DNA from 3 places in the Geobacillus sp. GHH01 genome. Region 2 is predicted to be linked to each of the others. Evidence: riboswitches for the same ligand, from Rfam matches in the RefSeq annotation. Region 2 holds a riboswitch; each other region holds the start of a gene.
The links. A riboswitch is a leader RNA that binds a small molecule or an ion and turns the genes downstream of it on or off. The one in region 2 is predicted to bind S-adenosylmethionine.
Positions count from the first base shown of each region.

Region 1 (7,926 bases), 1.8 Mb from region 2:
AGGCGAAAGATGGCAAAGAAGTGGCGAAATCGATCGCCGAATATGCGATCGAATGCTCATTGAACAAGTTTTTTGCCACGGAAGTGCTCGATTACATCGTGGATGAAGGCGTGCAAATCCACGGCGGGTACGGCTTTATGCAGGAATACGAAATTGAGCGCGCCTACCGCGATTCGCGCATCAACCGCATTTTTGAGGGGACGAACGAAATCAACCGCCTTCTCGTGCCGGGCATGTATTTGAAAAAGGCGTTAAAAGGCGAGCTGCCGCTCTTCCAAAAAGCGCAGCAGCTTCAGGAAGAACTGATGATGATGGCCGCCGAAGAGCCGGGGACGGGCGCGCTGGAACAAGAGAAATACTTGGTGCGCAACGCGAAAAAAATCGCCTTGATGGTCGCCGGTTTAGCGGCGCAAAAATACGGCCAGCGCATTGAAGAAGAGCAAGAAGTGCTCGTCAACATCGCCGACATCGTCTCGAACATTTATGCGATGGAATCAGCGCTTTTGCGCACGGAAAAAGCGATTCAGGCGAGCGGTGAGGAGAAAAACAAACAAAAATTGCTGTACACGCAAATTTTCTGCCAAGAGGCGTTCAATGAAATTGAAGCCCATGCGAAAGAAACGCTCGTCGCCGTCGAACAAGGAGACACGCTGCGGATGATGCTCGCCGCTCTCCGACGGCTGACGCGCCATACGCCGATCAACGTGATCGCGAAAAAACGCGAAGCGGCCGCCGCGCTCATTGAAGCCGAACGGTATATTGTGTGATAATGGGAAGTGCCAGGCGTTTGCCTGGTGCTTCTTATTTGTTTGCCACACAGCGGAAATGAAAGGGAGGAGTGAAGATGGCGCTCACGCTCTATTGGTATCCAAAATGCGGAACGTGCCGGAAGGCGAAAAAATGGTTGGATGAACACGGCATTGAGGTGCAAACGGTGCATTTGGTCGACGAGCCGCTGACGAAAGAGCAGCTCGCCCGTTTGCACCGTCAAAGCGGGCTGCCGCTCAAAAAATTTTTCAACACGAGCGGGATGAAATACCGCGAGCTTGGCTTGAAGGACAAGCTCGACCGCGCATCGGAAGACGAGATGCTCGATTGGCTCGCCTCGGACGGGATGTTGGTCAAACGGCCGATTTTGACGGACGGCGAGCGGGTCGTCGTGGGCTTTCGCGAACAAGAATACGAGGCGTTTTTCGCGGCGGGGACATAAAAAATTTTTTGCAAAATCGGGTGAATTCAGTGAGTTTTTGCGGAAAATCGGTTATGATGAAAAGGAATATACATTTTGTCGCAATGGAGGGATACGATGAACACGCCGAAAGAACTTCGCTATACAAAGGAGCATGAGTGGGTGCGCGTGGAAGGAGAGAACGTGCGCATCGGCATTACGGATTACGCCCAATCAGAGCTTGGCGACATCGTCTTTGTCGAGCTGCCGGAAGTCGGCGCAGAGGTTACGGCGAACGAGCCGTTCGGCAGCGTTGAATCGGTGAAAACGGTCTCGGAATTGTATGCGCCGATCAGCGGCACGGTCGTTGAAGTGAATGAGGCGTTAAATGACCATCCGGAGTACGTGAACGAATCGCCGTATGACAAAGCGTGGATGATCGTCGTCAAACCGAATGATTTGAGCGAAATCGACAATTTGTTGACGGCGGAACAATACGAGGCGATGATCAACGAAGGATAAACGTTCCTGCAATCTTCGCTTCGATTCGGGCACTCTATACATACCGGAATTTGATTGAAAAAAGGGGTGCTCGCGATGGCGCTGCAAACGACGCGCATAGATGTCACGGACCGGATCATCGGCAAACTGAACGGCCGCTCGCTGGAGTTGTACGAGGAAGGAGAGCTCATCGGGCGCCTTCCGCTTCCGGCGGCCGTCCCGTTGAAAAAGGGGTATACCGAACAAAACGGAAGAATTTACAAACAGGTGACCGCTACCGTTGAGCCGGACCAAAAATATGTCGATTGCGACGGGGAAGCGGGCTGGTGTTGAAAGGCAACGGTGGATGGCCGTTGCTTTTCATTTTCAACATTTGGCCGGCGCAAGACATACAATAATAGTATCCTCATTTGAAGTTAGGTGGGTCGGACATGCGACGCGTGGAAAAAGTGATCATCGTCGAAGGGCGATCAGACAAGCAAAAAGTGGCGGCGGTGCTGAACGAACCAGTCGTCATCGTCTGCACAAACGGCACGATCAGTGATGCGCGCCTTGAGGAGCTGGCCGATGAGCTGGAAGGATGCGATGTATACGTCTTGGCCGATGCCGATGAGGCGGGAGAAAAATTGCGCCGGCAGTTTCGCCGCATGTTTCCAGAGGCGGAGCATCTTTACATTGACCGGGCGTATCGCGAAGTGGCGGCCGCTCCGCCTTGGCACTTGGCGCAAGTGCTGTTGCGCGCTCGTTTCGACGTCCGCATCGAATCGCTCATGAGGGGAAGAGGCGAGTGAAAGCGATCGACCGAAACGATGTCATGCGAGTGGTGGAAGTCGAGCCGCTTCTGGCCCTTTACTTGTATACCCCGCTGTGCGGCACGTGCCAGCTGGCGCGGCGGATGCTAACGGTGGTGGAGCAGTTGTTTCCGGCGCTGCCGTTTTACGAAACGGACATCAACTATATCCCTGAGCAGGCCGTTGCGTGGAAAATTGAAAGCGTTCCTTGCCTGCTTCTTTTTAGGGACGGAACGGTCGCAGGCAAGTGGTATGCCTTTCATTCCGTTCCGTATTTGTACGAAGTGATTCAAGCCTGCTTGCCGTCCCGATGATTCGCCTTTTTTTGACGCTGTTTGACACATTTCTTGGGAAATGACAAAAACGGCGCTCGTTCGTCAACGGGTTGTCGAGATTTTTGTAAAGGATTTCTCCTCTTCAGGTGGAAGTGAAAAAATAAAAATGGGGGAGGGGATATCCATGGAAATGCGTGAATTAGTCGGGCAGTTCGTGGAACGGATGCAAGCGTTGCGTCATTTGATGCCGATTTTGCCGGATGAGCAGCTGTGTGTTCGGTTTGAAAGTGGGGATGAAACCGCCTTGCTGTTGATCGGCAAGGAACCAGCCGCTTTAGGGATGGAACACGATGAACGGAAAACATTGACCGTGCGCGGCCCCAAAGAAGCGCTCGCGTCCTTGCTGAACGGCGAACTGAAGCTGCAGCAGCTCGTCCGCCTGCAAGAAGTGCACGTGTCAGGAAGCTTCCGTCAGCTGTTGCTTCTTGAATCGCTCCTCCATTTGGCTAAACCGTATCGGCATGTTGGGTGAAAAAATTGTTGACAGCGTTCGACAAGCGGTGATACAATCACATTCGTAAATCAATTGCATAGGCGATTGTTGCGCTCTTATCAAGAGAGGTGGAGGGATGTGCCCAATGAAGCCCGGCAACCGTCAGCGCGTGCGCTGAAATGGTGCCAATTCACACAAAGCGGCCTGCTTTGAGAGATAAGAGACGGAATGGTGCACAATACCTTTCTGTTCTCTGCGGGCAGAAAGGTTTTCTTTTTGCGCTCTGCCGCTTGGGAAGGAAGGTGAAACGATGATTACACTCGAACAAGTGACAAAAATCTATCAAGCGGCCAACGGCTCAGTCACGGCCGTCGACAATGTGTCGCTTGAGATTCGCGAAGGAGAAATTTTCGGCATTATCGGCTACAGCGGCGCGGGGAAAAGCACGCTCATCCGCTTGCTCAATGGGCTCGAGAAGCCGACGAGCGGCCGGGTGGTCGTCGCCGGGCGCGATATGACGCGCGTGAAAGGTCGGGAGCTGCGCAAGGCGCGCCAAGAAATCGGGATGATTTTCCAGCATTTCAACTTGCTTTGGTCTCGCACAGTCAGGGAAAACATTGCCTTTCCGCTTGAAATTGCCGGCGTCCCGAAAGAGGAGCGGAACAAGCGGGTGGATGAATTGATCGAACTTGTCGGCCTTTCCGGGCGCGAGGATGCCTACCCGTCGCAGCTGAGCGGCGGGCAAAAGCAGCGGGTCGGCATCGCCCGGGCGCTCGCCAACAACCCGAAAGTGCTGCTTTGCGACGAGGCGACATCGGCGTTGGACCCACAGACGACCGATGCGATTTTGGACTTGCTCGTTGACATCAACAAGCGCCTCGGGCTGACGATTGTGCTGATCACCCATGAAATGCACGTCATCCGCAAAATTTGCGACCGCGTTGCGGTGATGGAAAGCGGCCGAATCGTCGAGCAAGGCGACGTGCTGCATGTGTTCCGCAACCCGCAGCAGCCGATTACGAAACGGTTCGTCAAGCAGCTGATCGAGCCCGAGGAGACGGAAGAGGCGATTTCCCATTTGTTTGGCCAATACCCGAGCGGGCTGATCGCGCAGCTGACGTTCGTCGGCGCGGCAGCCGGAAAGCCGCTCATCACCGAAGTGGTGCGTCAGTTTGCCGTCGATGTCAACATTTTGCAAGGGAAAATTTCGCAAACCCATCAAGGTGCCTATGGGGTGCTGTTCATTCACCTCGACGGAGCGGCCGATGAAATCGACCGGGCGCTTGACTACATTCAACGCCAGCAAGTGGCGGTGGAGGTGATTCACGATGCTCGCTAACCTCCTGCCGAACGTGCAATGGGAGACGATGTGGGCGGCGACGGTCGAGACGCTGTATATGACGGGAGTGGCGGTGGCGGCCACTTTCGTCCTCGGAATCGTTCTTGGCTTGCTTCTATTTTTGACAGCGAAGGGCAACCTATGGGAAAACCGGTTTGTCAATACCGTGATTGCGGCGTTTGTGAACATTTTCCGCTCCATTCCGTTTATTATTTTGATCATTTTGCTCATTCCGTTTACCACCTGGCTCGTCGGGACGATGCTTGGCGCCAATGCGGCGCTGCCGGCTTTGGTCATTGGGGCCGCGCCGTTTTACGCCCGCATGGTCGAAATCGCTCTTCGCGAAATTGATAAAGGCGTCATCGAAGCAGCCCAAGCGATGGGTGCCTCAACGTGGACGATCATTTGGAAAGTGCTGCTGCCGGAGTCATTGCCGGCGCTTGTCTCCGGCATTACGGTGACGGCGGTGTCGCTCGTCAGCTATACAGCGATGGCTGGAGCCATCGGCGCCGGCGGGCTTGGGAACTTGGCGTATTTGGAAGGGTTCCAGCGCAACCATAACGATGTGACATTTGTCGCAACCGTATTGGTGTTGGTCATTGTATTTATCATTCAGCTGATCGGTGACTTTGTCACTTCGAAAATCGATAAACGATAAAGGGGGAAACAACTGATGAAGAAATGGTTGGGTGTGTTGCTCGCCGCCATTCTCGTGCTCGCTTTGGCGGCATGCGGCGGCAACAATAACGACAGCGCGGAAGGCGGCAAAGACGGCAAATTGGTGAAGTTGAAAGTCGGTGCGTCGAACGTGCCGCATGCGGAAATTTTGGAAAAAGCGAAACCGATTTTGAAGAAAAAAGGCATCGACTTGGAGATCATTACGTTCCAAGATTACATCTTGCCGAACAAAGCGCTGGCTGAGAAGCAAATCGACGCCAACTATTTCCAACACATTCCGTATTTGGAATCGCAAAAGAAAGAGTACGGCTATGATTTCGTCAACGCCGGCGGCATTCATATCGAGCCGATCGGCTTATACTCGAAAAAATACAAAAGCATTGAAGAACTGCCGGACGGCGCGACGATCATCATGAGCAACTCGGTCGCCGACCATGGCCGCATTTTATCGATGCTGCAAGAAAAAGGGCTCATTAAATTGAAACCGGGCGTCGATAAAACGAAAGCGACAGTCAATGACATCATCGAAAATCCAAAGCATTTAAAATTTAAGGCCGATGTCGACGCCGGGCTTCTGCCGCAAATTTACAAAAACGGCGAAGGCGATGCGGTGCTGATCAACGCCAACTATGCGCTTGACGCCGGTTTGGACCCGGCGAAAGACCCGATCGCCGTGGAGTCGCCGAAAAACAATCCGTATGTGAACATTGTGGCGGTGCGCAAAGGCGATGAAAACCGAAAAGAAATCAAAACGCTTGTCGAAGTGCTGCAATCGAAAGAAATTCAAGATTTCATCAAAGAAAAATACCACGGCGCCGTCATTCCAGCGGCGACAAACAATCAATAACGGGAGCGAATCGCTTCCGTTATTTTTTGCACAAAAAAGAGCCGCCCGAAAGTTCAAAACCGTTTTGGATGGAGAGACGCCGCGGCCGGTCTGTTTTCCCGCGCTTCATCGGTTGTTCAAACGCGCCAGTACGGCGGCGAGCATGACGATGATGACGCAGTTTTGCAGGGCGACCACTGTCGTTAAACTGAAGATGACGTCCCCGTGTTCACCGAGAATGCTGCCGATGATGATCCACGCCAAAAACGAAGCGAAAGCGACGGTTAAGGCAAAGACAACCCAACGAATCAATGGCATTCCCCCCTTTCCTATGATGATGGAAGTGGAACAGAACCGTTCGTTTTCATCATGACATTCCGTCGATGTTGGCGAAACGGTGGTGTTTCCACAAGCTTTTAATACCATTCGTTGTTTAATATCGTTTTCCTTCATCCTATTTCGCGCAGGAGACTCCCACTTCAACGACCAAAGGGAGTAAGTGGGAGAGGAATGCTCGTTCCCCCTTTCTTTTGTGTATGATAGAATAAAGACGTGGAGAAAACTGTTAAATAAAGGCATTCCAATAACGGCTGCTCGATGTATGGAGTTGGTTGCAGGAAACGCTGCAACCGTAAAACATCGAGCGTAGGTCCGTCTGTTGTGTGTGGAAGCCAAGTACTGCCAACAGACACACCGAGAGAATCGGCAACGATGCAGGCATGACCTGCGTCGTTGGGTAGTCGTCAACCTGCCCCCTGATGCAACCCCAAGTCAAGGAAGGAGGACGAAGTCCGTTTGCACTTCTGGGGAGTTGCAAGCCCCCACTTCAAGCGTTAGCGAAGTGGGGGTAGTTGACGCATACTAACAGCAGAAACGAACAAAGGGAGGAAAATGATGATGAACAACGAAACACATGCATCGGTCGAATCCGCGCTTCATCGCTACAAAGAGGGAATTGGGGCGTTCACCAAAAAACTTCCGAATGTGGCCGAGCGGTTTAACGCGTTTACGGAAGCGTGCTTTGCCGAGGGAGCGCTGTCAAAAAAAGAAAAACAATTGATTGCCCTCGGCATCAGCTTGGCGGCGCAAGACGAGTATTGCACGATTTACCATACGAAAGGATGCCTTGACGAAGGAGCGTCGGAACGGGAAATTTTGGAAGTATGCGCGGTGGCGGCCGCGTTTGGCGGCGGGGCGGCGATGAGCCAGGCGGTGACGCTCGTGCAGGAATGCCTCCGCGAGCTGCGGACAGCCCATTAGACTCCGGCAACGGGGTCTTTTTTTTGCAAAAGCTCGTACAAACAGCCCGTTTTCGTGTAAAATATAAAAAGCGCTGTCCCTTTTTCCTGTTTTTCTCCGTTTAGTTGCGTCTACATAGTGAAAAAGGGGGCGGAATAGTTGCGCATATTTTTCATTTGTTATAAGATTGTAATGAGAATAAAATGAGAATGAGCGTCCGCTGGGTCAACAGCGAGCGATGACTATTTTCAAGCAGAAATTGGAGGTATGCTGCATGGCAGTGTTGACGATTCAAAATCTCCACGTTGCGGTGGAAGGGAAAGAGATTTTAAAAGGGGTTGACTTGGAAATCAAAGGCGGGGAAATCCACGCTATTATGGGTCCGAACGGGACGGGAAAATCGACGCTGGCTTCGGCCATTATGGGGCACCCGAAATATGAAGTGACGGAAGGATCGGTGACGCTCGACGGCCAGGATGTCCTTGAGATGGAAGTCGATGAGCGGGCGCGCGCCGGCCTGTTTTTGGCGATGCAATACCCAAGCGAAATCAGCGGGGTGACGAACGCCGATTTCCTGCGCGCTGCGATCAACGCCCGGCTTGGCGAGGGCAACGAA
Region 1 covers NC_020210.1:3,058,257-3,066,182, reverse strand. Annotated here, with positions in the region: gene GHH_RS15195 (acyl-CoA dehydrogenase family protein) at 1-767, shown strand, start outside; gene GHH_RS15190 (arsenate reductase family protein) at 845-1,210, shown strand; gene gcvH (glycine cleavage system protein GcvH) at 1,307-1,690, shown strand; gene GHH_RS15180 (YusG family protein) at 1,766-2,002, shown strand; gene GHH_RS15175 (toprim domain-containing protein) at 2,101-2,460, shown strand; gene GHH_RS15170 (thioredoxin family protein) at 2,457-2,774, shown strand; gene GHH_RS15165 (hypothetical protein) at 2,920-3,267, shown strand; SAM riboswitch class I at 3,342-3,451, shown strand; gene GHH_RS15160 (methionine ABC transporter ATP-binding protein) at 3,539-4,567, shown strand; gene GHH_RS15155 (methionine ABC transporter permease) at 4,557-5,225, shown strand; gene GHH_RS15150 (MetQ/NlpA family ABC transporter substrate-binding protein) at 5,241-6,092, shown strand; gene GHH_RS15145 (hypothetical protein) at 6,198-6,389, opposite strand; gene GHH_RS15140 (carboxymuconolactone decarboxylase family protein) at 6,969-7,331, shown strand; gene sufC (Fe-S cluster assembly ATPase SufC) at 7,585-7,926, shown strand, end outside.
Region 1: another riboswitch for S-adenosylmethionine. It lies ahead of GHH_RS15160 (methionine ABC transporter ATP-binding protein); the one in region 2 lies ahead of GHH_RS06365 (hypothetical protein).

Region 2 (7,926 bases):
CCCGCTCGGTTCCGCCGCGGTCAAGGCCGTATGTTTTCATAAACCGGCGGATTTGCGCCAAGATGCTTGTCAGCCGCGTCCGCACCATCTCCGGACTCGGAAACGGCGGCGACCAGTGCCAAAACTCGCGCTGCAGCCACCGTTTCACCGCTTCGTGGTCGAACCGCTCGAGCATTTCGATCCATTGCCGCTGCTCCTCGGGCGTCAAAAACGGATCGAGCTCACGCCACTGTTCGTATTCCGAAGCGGGAGCGATCACTTGGCGATAGCCAATGAAAAACGTCGTCTCGAGCAACCGGCGCGCCGCTTGGTATTGCGCGCGCACCGTCCTCCGGCCATCAGGCGGCATCACGACAACCGCGAGCGGCTCATGATGATCTTCCTCCCAATCGCGCAGCAGCTTCCACGCCTCTTCTTTCCCGTCGCCCGGCAAATCGGGAAGCAGGCAAACCGCCATACGGGTGAGCGGCAATACACGCGCCCGTCCGCGAAACGGGTAATCCATCAAGAAACGGATCACTTCTTGAGACAAAGCGGGCTGTTCCGCCTGCACAAGCCATACATGCGCGGAGGCCGCGGAAGGAACATCGCAAAATAAGGAGCGGTAATCGTCGTGATGGGCGTCCAACCCCGTCGGCAAGCCTAGGCGCCCCGGGGAACGCGACGCCGCCGTCCGCAGCGCCTGCTTCAGCTTGGCGGGCTCAAGCGGCTTCACAAGCAAATCGACGCATTGCCAGTCGATGGCTTGTTTCGCCCGCGCGAACGTCGCCTCGGCCGTTGCGGCAATCACCCGTTGGCAAAACAAGCGGACGTGGGCGGTCGCCTGCGGCCATCGTTCATACGGAATCATGTCGAGTTCGACGTACAACAGCTCCGGCGCCTCCCGCTCCAAGACGGCCATCATCTCCTCCACGGTGGCTGCCGTATACACCCGCTCAATCGGCAAGGAATACGCGGACACGAGCCAGCGGATCGCTTCCCGTTCTTTGTCGTCCCGTTCGGCAATGACCAATTTCACGTTCTCACCGCCTTGGCTGCAAGCGTTGAAAATGAAGGAGCGCTTCCATGCAAAAGGCGGCGGCCAACGCCACCGTTTTTCCGCCTTCATCCAAGAGTGGATTGACTTCGCAAAGGTCGACGCTGATCGTTTTCGGATGGGAAACGATTCGGCGGATGAGCGCGCGCGCCAGAGACGGGGCGAGCCCAAACGGCGACGGCGCGCTCACCCCCGGCGCGGCGGCTGCGCTGATGGCGTCCATGCAAAAGGTGAGCATCACCGCATCATGATCGGCGGCAAACTTCTCGATTTGTTCATAGGCAGCCTCGATCGGCCCTGCGGTCAGCTCGTCTTCCAGCATGTAACGGCACCGATACGTCTCGGCGTCCGCAAACAGCGCCGCCGTGTTGCCGAGCCGCTGAATGCCAAGGCAGAAGTAGCTCACTCGATCGTCTTGATCCAATATTTGCCGAAACATCGTCCCCGATGTCGGGCCGTCATCGTACGGGCGCAAGTCGAAATGGGCGTCAATGTTGAGGATGCCAAGGCGGGCATCCGTCCCAAGCGCTTCCCGGACGCCCAAGTAATGCCCATACGCCGTCTCATGGCCGCCGCCGATCACGATAGGCGCCATGTTGTGTTGCAGCAGGCGGGCGACCGCCTTCCCAAGTTCCGTCTGGCTTTGTTCGAGCCGTTCATCGACGCAAACGACATCGCCTGCGTCATAGACAACGACCCCTTCCGGAAGATGCCAAGGCAGCCGGGCCAGCGCGGCTTTGACGGCGGCAGGCGCCTCTTTCGCCCCTTGGCGTCCTTGGTTGCGGCGCACGCCTTCGTCGCACGCAAACCCGATGAACGCGGCCGCCCGTTCTGCCGCTGTCTCCAATGGTTGGGACAAGTCGAGCAGGCGAATGCGCTGATGAAGGCGAAACGCCCGTTCATCGCTCACGCTGTCAACCCGCCCGGTCCAACGGCCGGCGTCTGGCGGTTGATACATAAGACCCTCTCCTTTCCATCATCCGCTGTTTGTTTCTTTCGCCGCCGCTTTGCCGTACTCCTCCCTTGCGCACGAAAAAGAGGAAATCGCCGCCGTTTGGCGAATAAAACATCCATGAGCTCATTTCGCTCACCACCCGATGAAAATCGCTGCTTTAGGATCCATGATGTTCACCGAAACGATCCGCGGGCGGCGTTTTGCCCTCCATCCGGGCATGAAAATGACCCCATTTTCATGGAAACGCAATGGATGACAGAAAGGATGTTCGAGATGAAGCCAATTACCAACTTGCATGACGTCATTGCCGGAAAAAGCGCGCCGCCGCCGTGCGATGAGACGCTCGGCGTCCGCCTGGCGGAAGCCCGTGACGGCTATGCGAAAGGGGTATGGACGATCCATGAATCGCTCCTCAACGGCAACGGGGTGATCATGGGCGGGTTCGTCGGAGCGGCGGCGGATATTCTCATGGCGTATGCGGTGACCACCTTGCTTCGCGATGACCAGCTGCACGCGTCCATCAACTTGCAGACGACGTTTCACCGCCCCGCGGCGGCAGGGGAAGCTGAAGTGGAAGCGCGAGTGGAAAAGTTCGGGAAAACTGTCGCCTACGTGACTGCCGTCGTCCGGCAAAACGGCAAAGAAGTGGCGAGCGCGACCTCCTCGGTGCTGATTATGGATAAACCGTAAAAAAGCGCTTTCGTTTATGGAAGGGAAGTGAAACGCTGGCGCCGAGGCAGACGCCAAACCGGTCCAACTGAATCGGGCTGTTGGCAGCAGCCATGCCTAGAAGCGTTCGATCGGCAACCTGTTTCGCCCCGCCATCCAAGGATGAACATGTCACTTGTGAAGATGTCCGCTTTTTCCCAAGCGGGATCGAGCGCAACGAGCGAAGCGCCGGAGAAAGCGCTGTCAAAAACAGCCGCCCTCCGGCGCTTTTCGTTTGCTTGTCATCCCTGGACAAACGTTTTCGGCATGACGACCGCGACGACTTGACCGCGGGCGCACAGTTCGCCGTTGGCGAACACCTCGGTGTCCACTTGCCATTTTTTCGGGTGAATCTCCGTCACCGTTCCGACGGCGACAAGCGGCACGCCATGCGGCGTCGGCTTGACAAAGTCGACATGAAGCGACGCGGTGACAAAGCGCGGCGGCGTTTCCCCGCTTCCCGGCTCATGGCCGTTTTTCCGATGCAAGGCGAGCGCCGCCGACCCGGTGCCATGGCAGTCGATGAGCGAGGCGATCAGCCCGCCGTACACAAACCCGGGGATCGCCGTATGTTCCGGGCGCGGCGTATAGACGGTCACCGTTTTGTCTCCGTCCCAGCCGGTGCGGAAATGATGGCCTTGCTCATTCAACCGTCCGCAGCCGTAGCACCAGGCGAATTCATCCGGGTAGTCGTCTTGAATGGCGCGAATGACTTGCGGCTCCATCTGTTCTCCTCCTCTCCCCTTTACCTATACGCGGTGCACTCCCTATTTTCCTTCTTGCACGGCAAAAGGCGGCCATCGGTATGGCCACCTTCCCCTTCGTTCATTGCGCCGGCTCGTAAAACTCGATCCATTCGCCGTCCGGACCAAGGAAAAATAAGTATTTCGCCCCGTTTGGGAGCGTTGTAATTTCATCCCACACTAGCGGGACGCCGAGCGACTGAAGCCGTTCTTTTTCCTGCTCGATGCCTTCGACCGTAAACGCCACGTGGTGCACTTTTCCTTCCGTCGGCAAATCCGGGTTGTATCCTTCGATCAGCTCGACGACGATCGAGCCGTCAATCCCTAAAAACGCCAATTTCATCGTTCCGTTCGTATGAATCATTTCGTCGAGCAGCTCCAGGCCGACGACGTTTTGGTAAAATGCCTTTGATGTCTCGATGTCTTTCACTTGAATGCCGACATGCTCAAATTTTTTGACTGCCATTCGTCCTCTTCCTTTCTATGACTCCATTAACCATACAGCTTGTAAATACGGCGTCATCCGCATTGGAAAAACCCCTTTTTTCCCAAGCTCTGTCCATATGTAGCGATCAAGGGCGTACGGTCCGTCCGCCTTCCATTCGTCCGCCTCGCTGTCGGTCAACAACACTGAAAAGGTTGTCCCTTGCGCTTTCCCATACAAGTGGGTATATCCGCCCCCGCGGTCGACATAAACCGCCGCTTCAGGGTCAAACCGAATCAGCTCCGCCTGCACGCAGCGCATGACATGAACGGCGAACGCAGCGGCACGGAGATGAGCGGCCATGCAAGCTCGGATCGACATGTCCCTCTCCACTATTTCCCCCTTCACCCCCTATCGACAAAAACCCCTTTCGCCTCGGAATGATGCGAAAGGGGACAGCCGTTCTTATCATCCAAAGCGAGACCGCTTTGCGGGTGTTAGCACCTTGCCGGCGGCAGGTTGCTGTGGGGTCATCAAGCCCGTTCTCTCGCCCACTCTTGATAAGACGTATGATCATTTGTCTTTCATGTTACCATATCGAATCCCATAGAAGCAATCGCTTTTTTGTTTATTCCGCCACTTCCGGCTGCTCGGCCGTGACGCCGACATCTTTCCACGTCAGCTTCGAGCTCGGGTCAACCGTAAAGTTGGCGACGCGGTTGTTGACTGCGTAGATGGCGGAACGATACAACGTTGGGATGACCGGCACTTCTTCGTTCATTAGCTTTTGCCACTCGCTGTAAATTTTCCGGCGATACTCCTTGTCAAACGCCTGCTCGGAATGGCCTTTTTCTAGCAGCTCATCATTTTTCTCGTTCACCCAACGCGAGTAGTTGAACATGACGTTGCGGCCGTACAATCCGTACGGGTCGACGTCCGTTCCCGTTGCCCAAGCGGCAGCGTAAACATCCACTTTCGGGTCATCTTTTTCAACCATGTCATAGAACGAGTTGAACTCCGCCAGACGGCCGTCCACCAATTGGACATCCAAGCCAACGTCTTTCCAGCATTGCATGTAAAACTTCGCCAACGGCTCGGCAATATCGCCGCCGCTCATCGCCAAAAAGTTGATCGTAAACTTTTTGCCGTTCGGATCTTCGCGCAAGCCGTCGCCGTCCACATCTTTATAGCCGGCCTCATCAAGCAGCTGTTTTGCTTTTTCCGGATTATACGTGTACCCTTTGATCGAGCTGTCATGGTATCCCGGGAACGACGGCGGGATCAGCGTGGTCGCCGGGAAGCGCAAGCCGTGGTACAAGCGATCAGCCACTTCTTGGTTGTTGATGGCGTACGCCATGGCTTGGCGCAGCTTTTTGTTCTGGAATTTCGGATTGTCCATCACATTTTCTTGCTTTTTCGCATCCCAATGGCCGAGTTTAAAGCCGATATAGTTGTACGCCAAATCCACTCTACCGATAAACTGAATGTTTTTCGTCCCTTTCGCGTTCAAATATTGGTCAGTCGGGAACTCAGCGACGTCAATTTCGCCTTTTTTCAGCGCTTGCAGGACGACTTGCGGGCTGACGACTTTCAAAATGACGCCTTCCAAGTTCGGTTTGCCAGCCCAGTAGTCATCATTGCGAACAAACTCTACCGACTCGCCCGGAACGATTTTCTTCACTTTAAACGGACCGAACCCGATCGGGTTTTTCCGGATTTTATCCGATTTCGCCAAGTCTTTGATCGGAATGTCTTTCAAGTAATGCTTCGGCAGCGGATACGCCCAAATGCCAGTCAACACCGACGGATTGGCCTGTTTCCATGTGATCGTCAACGTCTTTTTGTCGATGACTTTAATGCCGGAAATTTTATCCGCTTTGCCGCTGTGATATTCTTCCATCCCGACGATCCCTTGGATGAGCGCATCGCCATAGCGGACGCCGGTGTAATCTTTATGGCCGATGACCAAATACGCATACTCCAAGTCTTCAGCGGTCACCGGCTGGCCGTCATGCCAATTCACATTGTCTTTAATATGGATTGTCATCGTCTTTTTATCATCCGACAACTCATACGTGGCAGCCCCATCATTTGTAATTTCATAGTCACCGTTCGTCCGAAAAAGCGACTCGTCAAAAAATTACAAAATCTCTGCGTCGGGCGCTCCGGTGTAGAATGCATAGCTGAGCGTCCCTTCAAACGGCGTATCGGACACAAGGCCGTATTTCAACACGCCGCCATCGATGATTTTCCCGTCGTTTTTCACCGTCATCGGGAATTTGCTGATGTCTTCCTTCTGAGCCGCCGGTTTTTCGTTATTGTTGCCCTTTCCGCTCGTTGTGTCGGATTTGCCCGTGCACCCGGCGAGCACGAGCAAGAGCGCGGCGAGAGCCGCCAGCCATTTTCTCTTCACATTTTCTTCCCCCTTATCCTAGTCGTTGTCTTGCATCAGCCGCACGTTTCACCGCTTGGCCGATGAAATTTATGCACAGCATCATCACCAAAATGAGCAATGATGCAGGCAGCCATACCCACCATTTGTTTTGCAGCACATCGGGATTGGTCGCATAGCTGACCAGCGTCCCAAGGCTTGGCGTGCTTTCCGGCAGCCCGAACCCCAAGTATGTAAGACCTGACTCAATGCCGATGTTGCCAGCTAAGTTCAACGTCAAATTGACGATGATAATGGAGCTTAAGTTCGGCAAAATTTGAAACAAAATGATTTTCCAATCCGGCGTCCCGAGCGTCTTGGATGCGCTGACATAGTCCAATTCCCGCTCGGCAAGCGTCTTGGCGCGAATGAGCCGGGCTTTGCCCGTCCATAAAAACGCGCTCATAATCAAAATGAACGTCGCCACATTGTATTTCGGGACGATGGCTACAAAGACGATCACCAGCATTAAAAACGGCAAGACGAGAATAAAATCGATGATGCGCATGATGACGTTGTCGATCCAGCCGCCGAAATAGCCGGCCACAAGCCCCACCACAAGGCCGATCGCACCTGTGATTAGCGTAATCGCCAGGCCGATCGTAAAGGAATTGCGGGCTCCAATGATCAGCTGGCCGAACACATCGCGGCCGCCATAATCGGTGCCAAGCCAATGTTCCGCCGATGGCGGTGAATAAATGGCCAAAAAGTCTACCTTTACAATTTCCTCTTGGTCTAAAAAAATGGAAGCGCCGTAGACAATCAGCAAAATGACGGACAATATAATGAGCGAAACAAGAGCCAGCCGATCGCGGACGAGCTCCCGCCACATAATCGAAAGAGCGGAAGGGCTTTTCTCACAGGCTATTTCAACTGGAGCAGGACGGTTCACCTCAATTTTCATATTCCACGCCCCTCCCTTACTCAATGCGAATGCGCGGATCGACCGCACTTAAAATAATGTCAGAAAGCAAGGTCCCCACAAGCGTCGCGACCCCGGAAATCATCACAAGCGCCGTTACGACGCTGTAGTCGCGCTGCATAATCGACTGCAAAAACAGTTGTCCAAGCCCTGGATAACTGTAAATGGACTCTAAAAACACGGAACCGCCGATGAGACCCGTAATTTCATAGCCTAAAAACGCTGCGATCGGCAAAAACGAATTGCGCAAAATGTGCCGCCAGTAAATCTGGCGTTCTGGAACGCCCTTGGCGCGCGCTGTTTTCACGAAATCTTTCACTTTCGTATCAATGATTTCGCTTCGCAAATATTGAATGGTGACGACCGTGTTGATGAGCGCGCCCGATAAAGCCGGAAGCATGAGATGATTCAACTTGCTTCAACATTTTTTGTAATTTGATCCTTATCATATATGATTATTTAGAACATAAATTTGTTTGACTATATTAATGTTTCAAACGCTCAGCTTTTTTTGCTTTGTTGAATGCGCATCGAAAAAAATCGCCTTTACTCGACAAACAAAGGAGGGCGATGCCGTTTCATTTTTCTTCCGCTCCGTAATGTGTAAGCCAAAATACAAAAACGCAGATGCCCATGACGAGACATCTGCGTTTTTTCTTATTTAAACGCCCGCGCCGCCTGCACCGCTTTTTTCCATCCTTCATAGA
Region 2 covers NC_020210.1:1,254,996-1,262,921, reverse strand. Annotated here, with positions in the region: gene GHH_RS06395 (response regulator transcription factor) at 1-1,018, opposite strand, end outside; gene hutG (formimidoylglutamase) at 1,023-1,994, opposite strand; gene GHH_RS06385 (PaaI family thioesterase) at 2,265-2,681, shown strand; gene GHH_RS06380 (hypothetical protein) at 2,665-2,907, opposite strand; gene GHH_RS06375 (PaaI family thioesterase) at 2,942-3,424, opposite strand; gene GHH_RS06370 (VOC family protein) at 3,525-3,908, opposite strand; gene GHH_RS06365 (hypothetical protein) at 3,924-4,247, opposite strand; SAM riboswitch class I at 4,329-4,433, opposite strand; partial or broken gene opp4A (oligopeptide ABC transporter substrate-binding protein) at 4,495-6,279, opposite strand; gene GHH_RS06355 (ABC transporter permease) at 6,293-7,201, opposite strand; partial or broken gene GHH_RS06350 (ABC transporter permease) at 7,218-7,637, opposite strand; gene glpK (glycerol kinase GlpK) at 7,877-7,926, opposite strand, start outside.

Region 3 (7,926 bases), 610 kb from region 2:
GGTTCAAAACGGAGGCCGACCGTTTCCCCGACTTCCGCCTTTTTCGTCGAATGGACAAGCCATTCGTTGCCGTTTTCATCATAGCCGCAAATTTCGTAATGGACGCCGCGGAATAAGAGCGAATCGACGCGGATGACGATCTGCCCGTCTTCCGGCGCTGCGAGTTCCAAATCTTCCGGGCGGATGACGACATCAACCGGTTCGTTCGGGGCAAAGCCGCGGTCAACGCAAACAAACCGCTTGCCCGCGAATTCGACGAGGAAATCGTCGATCATGCGCCCCGACAAAATGTTCGATTCCCCGATGAAATCGGCGACGAATCGGTTGATGGGCTCGTCGTAAATGTCTTTCGGCGTCCCGAACTGCTGAATTTTCCCTTTATTCAGAACAAAAATGTAATCGGACATCGCCAGCGCTTCTTCTTGGTCATGCGTGACAAAAATAAACGTAATGCCCAATCGACGTTGGAGCTCACGCAATTCATACTGCATTTCCGTGCGCAATTTCAAATCCAAGGCTGACAGCGGTTCATCCAAGAGCAACACCTCAGGTTCATTGACAATCGCCCGGGCAATGGCGACGCGCTGGCGTTGGCCGCCGGACATCTCTTGAATGCGGCGGCGCTCATAGCCTTCCAAGTTGACAAACCGGAGCGCTTCGCTCACTTTTTGGCGGATGTCCGCTTCTTTCATCTTTTTCACGCGCAAGCCAAATGCCACGTTTTCAAACACATCGAGGTGAGGAAACAACGCATAGTCTTGAAAGACAGTGTTGACTTGCCGTTTGTTCGGCGGGACGTTTTGAATCGGCTTCCCGTGGAAATAAATCGTTCCTTCCGTCGGTTCGATAAACCCGGCAATCAGCCGCAAAATCGTCGTCTTCCCGCACCCTGACGGGCCAAGCAGCGTATAAAACTTCCCGCGCTCCATCGCAAAACTGACGTCATCCAATACGACCGTTCCGTCGTATTCCTTCGTCACTCGCTCGAAGCGGATGATCTCTTCCCCGTTCACTTCCAGCCCCCCGTCTTCTTGATGTTCACTATTCCTAATTAGAACATAGGAGAGTGGAAAGTGCAACGGAAAAATCCTTGATCACACGTATGAAAACTGAATTTTTCCTGAAGATCCCGCCGTCATTTTTCTATTTTATCTTCATTGTTTGGACGTGTAAGCGAGATTATGCGGGAGCCAGGGAAGCGCTCTTGATGAACGTGAGAAGCAATGAGATAAGCATGTTGACGGTCGCCTTGAATCCACTCCGCCAACCGATCGCGACTTAGCCTATCAAGGGAATTGAACGGTTCATCCATCAAATACAATTCGACCGGGCGGGCTAAAGCAATCGCAATATGCAGTTTTTGTTTTGTTCCTAATGAATACTGATCCACCGGGAGCGGGAGCATCTCCTCCATTCCAAGCAGACTGCATAATTCGTTCGCTTTGCGGACGTACTGTTGATCCAGCTTCCATAAAAGCCGGAAACATTCGATATTTTCATAACCCGTCAATTTTGAAAACATGACAGTCTCGGATGTCACATAAGACAAATGAGCGCGCATGTCGGGAAGCTGAATCGGATTGCCTTTATAAAAGGCTTGATAATGCAGCTCTCCTTTATCGAGCAATCCCGAAATAATATGCAAAAGAGTCGTTTTCCCCACTCCATTGGGGCCGGTGAGAAGCACGGTCTCCCCTGAAAAAATGGAAAATGAGAATTGCTGAAAAATCGTGGCTCCCCCATCATAGCGATACGTCAAGTTTTGCAATGAAAATAACGGTTCCATCTATTTCTTCCCCTTTTCCTGCTTGGCTCTTCACCAAAAGTTGTACTTGATTTTTTCTGAACTCTATTTACGCTTGTAAGGGAAAATCAACAAATCAGTGATTTTTTCAAATCTTTGTGCAGGAAGCTGTATTGCTTGTCAAGTACATGTTGTGGTGAAGAGCCAAAACTTTTTTCAAAAACATTCTGTGTCTATCTCATCCTTCGCACTAAACGAGAATAAACCCCGCCGTAAAGCAGCACCAATACAATAAATCCTATTTTGATGGGCATGCTGGCCGCTTTTAGGCGAAAAGCAACTCCAATCAACACAACAAGCGGCAGGCTAATCAGAATAAAATACGGCCACGACCATTGTTTCACCCACTTCACTCCTGTCTGCGATGCGGTTTCTAGTAAATTCCTTGTTAATATCATCCATTTTAATCATACACCTTGACTCTAAAAAAAAAGAGAAATCGTTCGACAATTTTGTCTTTTTTTACATATTTCGACATATTTCATGCTATTGAAATGAAACAGAGATGCTTTTAAGAGCTTGGTACAAGGTAAGCGTTGATCCAAGAAATTCTTTTTGAAATTTCCTTGCTTCACCGTATTGAATAATTTCGAAAAATACATTAAATTATATAGTAATCATCAAAACGTCACCGCACAATTGCATACGGACATTCTTATCAAGAGAGGGGGAGGGACTGGCCCGGTGAACCCTCAGCAACCTGGCCCGCGGCCAAGGTGCTAAATCCAGACAGGCGGAAGCCTGGAAGATAAGAAGAAGCGAATGAAAAGTCTTCTTCTTATAGAAGGCTTTTTTCTTTTACTACGGAGAAACGGGGGAATCGAACGTGGGATTGCTGGATGAGTTGAAAGAGCGCATTCTCATCGCCGACGGGGCGATGGGAACGCTTTTATATTCGCACGGCATTGACCGTTGTTTTGAAGAATTGAATCTATCCAATCCAGATGAAATCGTCCATATTCATGAAGCGTATATCGCCGCGGGCGCCGACGTCATTCAGACGAATACATACGGCGCCAACTATGTGAAACTCGCCCGCTACGGCCTTGAAGATGAGGTGCCGGCCATCAACCGCGCGGCGGTGCGGCTCGCCAGGCAAGCGGCGAACGGGCGGGCGTACGTGCTCGGGACGATCGGGGGGCTGCGCACGTTAAACAAAAGCGTCGTCACGCTCGAAGAAGTGAAACGGACGTTTCGCGAGCAGCTGTTTGTCCTGCTGGCTGAAGGGGTTGATGGCGTGCTGCTCGAGACGTATTACGATTTGGAAGAGTTGGAGACGGTGCTTGCCATCGCCCGCAAAGAAACGGATTTGCCGATCATCGCCCATGTGTCGCTCCATGAAGTCGGCGTCTTGCAAGATGGCACGCCGCTCGCGGACGCCCTTGCTCGCCTAGAGGCGCTCGGGGCCGATGTCGTCGGACTGAACTGTCGTCTCGGTCCATATCATATGCTTCGGTCGCTCGAGGAAGTGCCGCTGCCGAAGCAGGCGTTTTTGTCGGCGTATCCGAACGCCAGCCTCCCGGATTACCGCGATGGCCGGCTTGTCTATGAGACGAACGCTGAATATTTCGAGGAAACAGCCAAAGCGTTCCGCGACCAAGGGGTGCGCTTGATCGGCGGGTGCTGCGGCACGACGCCGAAGCATATCGCAGCGATGGCAAAAGCGCTCTCCGACCGAACGCCGGTGACGGAAAAAACGGTGAAACGGCGCGCCGTGTCTGTATCAGTGCAAGCGGATCGGCCCGCCCCATCTCCCCTTCCCGAGCTTGCCCGCACGCGCCGCTCGGTCATTGTGGAGCTGGATCCGCCGAAAAAATTGGGGATTGACAAGTTTCTTGCTGGGGCGAAAGCGCTCCATGACGCCGGCATCGATGCGCTGACGTTGGCCGACAACTCGCTCGCCACGCCGCGCATCAGCAACGCCGCTGTCGCCACGATCATCAAGGAGCGGCTCGGCGTCCGCCCGCTTGTGCATATTACATGCCGCGATCGCAATTTGATCGGCTTGCAGTCGCATTTGATGGGCTTGCATACGCTCGGCATCACCGATGTGCTCGCCATTACCGGCGACCCGTCGAAAATCGGCGACTTCCCAGGAGCAACGTCGGTGTATGATTTATCATCGTTCGATTTGATCCGCTTGATCCGCCAGTTTAACGAAGGGCTGTCGTACTCGGGCAAACCGCTTGGGCAAAAAACGAACTTCTCGATCGGCGCTGCGTTCAACCCGAACGTCCGCCATTTGGATAAAGCAGTTGAGCGAATGGAGAAAAAAATTCAATGCGGCGCCCACTATTTCTTGACCCAGCCGATTTACTCGGAAGAGAAAATCGTTGAAGTGCACGAAGCGACCAAGCATCTTGACACACCGATTTACATCGGCATTATGCCGCTTGTGAGCGCGCGCAACGCCGACTTTTTGCATCATGAAGTGCCGGGCATTACGCTCTCTGACGAGATTCGCGCCCGCATGGCCGCCTGCAGCGGTGACCCGGTGCAAGCAGCCAAGGAAGGCATCGCTATCGCCAAATCGCTCATTGACGCTGCGTTTGATTTGTTTAACGGCATTTATTTGATCACGCCGTTCTTGCGCTACGACATGACGGTCGAGCTCGTCCGCTACATTCACGAAAAAGAAGCGGCCGCCAAAGAAAGGAAGGTTGTTCATGGCTAACGTCACCTTAGAACAGCAACTGCAAAGAAAAATTCTTGTCATCGATGGCGCCATGGGCACGATGATCCAAAGCGCCAACCTATCGGCCGCCGACTTTGGCGGCGAGGCGTATGAAGGGTGCAACGAATATTTGACCCTCACCGCCCCGCATGTCATCCGCCGCATTCATGAAGCGTACCTAGAAGCCGGTGCTGATATCATTGAAACGAACACGTTCGGAGCGACACGCATCGTGCTTGACGAATATGGCCTCGGTCATTTGGCGCTTGAGCTGAACATCGAAGCGGCCAAACTCGCCAAACAAACGGCTGAGTCGTTCTCCACCCCGGACTGGCCGCGCTTTGTCGCTGGTTCGATGGGGCCGACGACGAAAACGTTGTCGGTGACAGGCGGCGCAACGTTTGAAGAACTCGTCGCCGCCTACGAAGAACAAGCGCGCGGACTGCTCTTAGGAGGCGTCGACCTTCTCCTACTCGAGACGTGCCAAGATACGCTGAATGTCAAAGCCGGTTTTCTCGGCATTTCGAAGGCGTTTGAAGCGGTCAGCCGCCGCGTGCCGCTCATGATTTCCGGCACGATCGAACCGATGGGCACGACGCTCGCCGGGCAGGCGATCGATGCGTTTTTCATCTCGGTGCGCCATATGAAGCCGATCGCCGTCGGCTTAAACTGCGCAACCGGTCCGGAGTTTATGACCGACCATTTGCGCACGCTCGCCTCGCTCGCTGACACGGCGGTCAGCTGCTACCCGAACGCCGGTCTGCCGGATGAGGAAGGCCGCTATCATGAAACGCCGGAGATGTTGGCAGAGAAAATCCGCCGCTTTGCCGAAAAGGGATGGATCAACATCGTCGGCGGGTGTTGCGGCACGACGCCGGATCATATCCGCGCCATTGCCGAAGCGGTGCGTGATCTCCCGCCGCGGGCGATTCCGTCTTCGTTTGATGTCCACGCCGTTTCCGGCATCGAGGCGCTCATCTATGATGAAACGATGCGTCCGCTCTTTGTCGGCGAGCGGACAAACGTGATCGGCTCGCGCAAATTCAAGCGCCTCATCGCCGAAGGGAAATACGAAGAAGCGGCGGAAATCGCCCGCGCCCAAGTGAAAAACGGCGCCCATGTCATCGACATTTGCCTCGCCGACCCAGACCGCGACGAACTCCATGACATGGAGCAGTTCGTCCGCGAAGTCGTGAAAAAAGTGAAAGTGCCGCTTGTCATCGATTCGACCGACGAGCGCGTCATTGAACGCGCTCTCACCTATTCGCAAGGAAAAGCGATCATTAACTCGATCAACTTGGAAGACGGCGAGGAGCGGTTTGCAAAAGTCGTGCCGCTGCTTCATCAATACGGCGCCGCCGTCGTCGTCGGCACGATCGATGAACAGGGAATGGCCGTCACCGCTGAGCGAAAACTTGAAATCGCCTTGCGTTCGTATGACTTGCTGGTGAACCGCTACGGCGTCCCCGAGCGCGACATCATTTTCGACCCGCTCGTCTTCCCGGTCGGCACCGGCGATGAGCAATACATCGGCGCGGCGAAAGAAACCATTGAGGGCATCCGCCTCATTAAAGAGCGGCTGCCTCATTGCTTGACGATGCTTGGCATCAGCAACGTCTCGTTCGGCTTGCCGCCGGCCGGACGCGAAGTGCTCAACTCCGTCTTTTTGTACCATTGCACGCAAGCCGGGCTCGATTACGCCATCGTCAACACCGAGAAATTGGAGCGGTTCGCCTCGATTCCGGAAGAGGAAGTGCGAATGGCTGAGGCGCTTCTTTTTGACACAAACGACGAAACATTAAACGCCTTTATCGAATTTTACCGAAGCAAAATCACCGCCGCCAAACCGGCGCAGACGAACTTGAGCTTGGAAGAGCGGCTCGCCCGCTACGTTATTGAAGGGTCGAAAGACGGGCTCATTCCCGATTTGGAAAAGGCGCTTGAGACCTACTCCGATCCGCTGTCCATCATCAACGGTCCGCTCATGGCCGGCATGGATGAAGTCGGGCGGCTGTTCAACAACAACCAGCTTATCGTCGCTGAAGTATTGCAAAGCGCGGAAGTGATGAAAGCAGCGGTCGCCTTTTTAGAGCCGTATATGGAAAAGAAAGAAGGAAGCACAAAAGGAAAAGTCATTCTCGCCACCGTCAAAGGCGATGTGCATGACATCGGCAAAAACTTGGTCGACATCATTTTAAGCAACAACGGCTACGAGGTGATCGACCTCGGCATTAAAGTCGCTCCGCAGCAACTCATTGAAGCGGTGCGCGAACATCAGCCGGACATCATCGGGTTGTCGGGCTTGCTTGTGAAATCGGCTCAACAGATGGTCGTCACCGCCCAAGACTTGCGCCAAGCGGGCATCTCGACCCCGATTTTAGTCGGCGGCGCCGCCTTGACGCGCAAATTTACCGAAAACAAAATCGCGCCCGAATACGACGGCATCGTCTTGTACGCAAAAGACGCCATGGACGGGCTCGCCCTTGCCAACCAAATCCAGCAGGGCGAGATTGACTACAAGAAAAAAGAAACGGCCGAAAGCGAGCCAACGCGGCAAACGACGGTGGTCACAGCGGTCAAATCGAACGTCTCGACCGACGTTCCCGTCTACATCCCAGCCGATCTCGAGCGCCACGTGCTGCGAAACGTGCCGCTTGACCACATTTTGCCGTACGTCAACTGGCAAATGGTGCTCGGCCACCACCTCGGCTTGAAAGGAAAAGTGAAACGGTTGCTTGAAGAGAAAGACGAAAAAGCGTTGGCGTTAAAAGCGGTCATCGACGAACTCGTCCACGAAGCGAAAGAGCGCCGCTGGATTCAGCCTGCCGGCGTCTACCGCTTCTTCCCGGCGCAAAGCGACGGCAACCGGGTTTACATTTACGATCCGACTGACGGCAAAACAGTGCTCGAGATGTTCGACTTTCCGCGCCAGCCGCGGGCGCCGCATCTTTGCCTCGCCGATTATTTGAAATCGAAAGAAAGCGGCGAAATGGATTACGTCGGTTTGTTCGCCGTCACCGCCGGGCATGGCGTCCGCGAACTCGCCCAGCGCTGGAAGGAAGAAGGCGAATTTTTGAAAAGCCATGCCATCCAAGCGTTGGCGCTCGAGATTGCCGAAGGGTTCGCCGAACGAGTCCATCAAATTATGCGCGACCGCTGGGGCTTCCCGGACGACCCGGATTTCACGATGGAAGAGCGCTTCGCCGCCAAATACCAAGGCCAGCGCTACTCGTTCGGCTACCCGGCCTGTCCGAACTTGGAAGACCAGGAGAAACTGTTCCGTCTGCTTCATCCAGAAGACATCGGCATCCGTCTCACCGACGGCTATATGATGGAACCCGAAGCATCGGTTTCCGCGATCGTCTTCGCCCATCCGGAAGCGCGGTATTTCAATGTGTTATAAGCGGGGAACGAGAAACGAGCTGGACTATGTGAGCCAGCTCGTTTG
Region 3 covers NC_020210.1:648,852-656,777, reverse strand. Annotated here, with positions in the region: gene GHH_RS03335 (ABC transporter ATP-binding protein) at 1-1,013, opposite strand, end outside; gene GHH_RS03330 (ABC transporter ATP-binding protein) at 1,136-1,786, opposite strand; gene GHH_RS19080 (hypothetical protein) at 1,978-2,148, opposite strand; SAM riboswitch class I at 2,457-2,559, shown strand; gene GHH_RS03325 (bifunctional homocysteine S-methyltransferase/methylenetetrahydrofolate reductase) at 2,631-4,478, shown strand; gene metH (methionine synthase) at 4,471-7,881, shown strand.
Region 3: another riboswitch for S-adenosylmethionine. It lies ahead of GHH_RS03325 (bifunctional homocysteine S-methyltransferase/methylenetetrahydrofolate reductase); the one in region 2 lies ahead of GHH_RS06365 (hypothetical protein).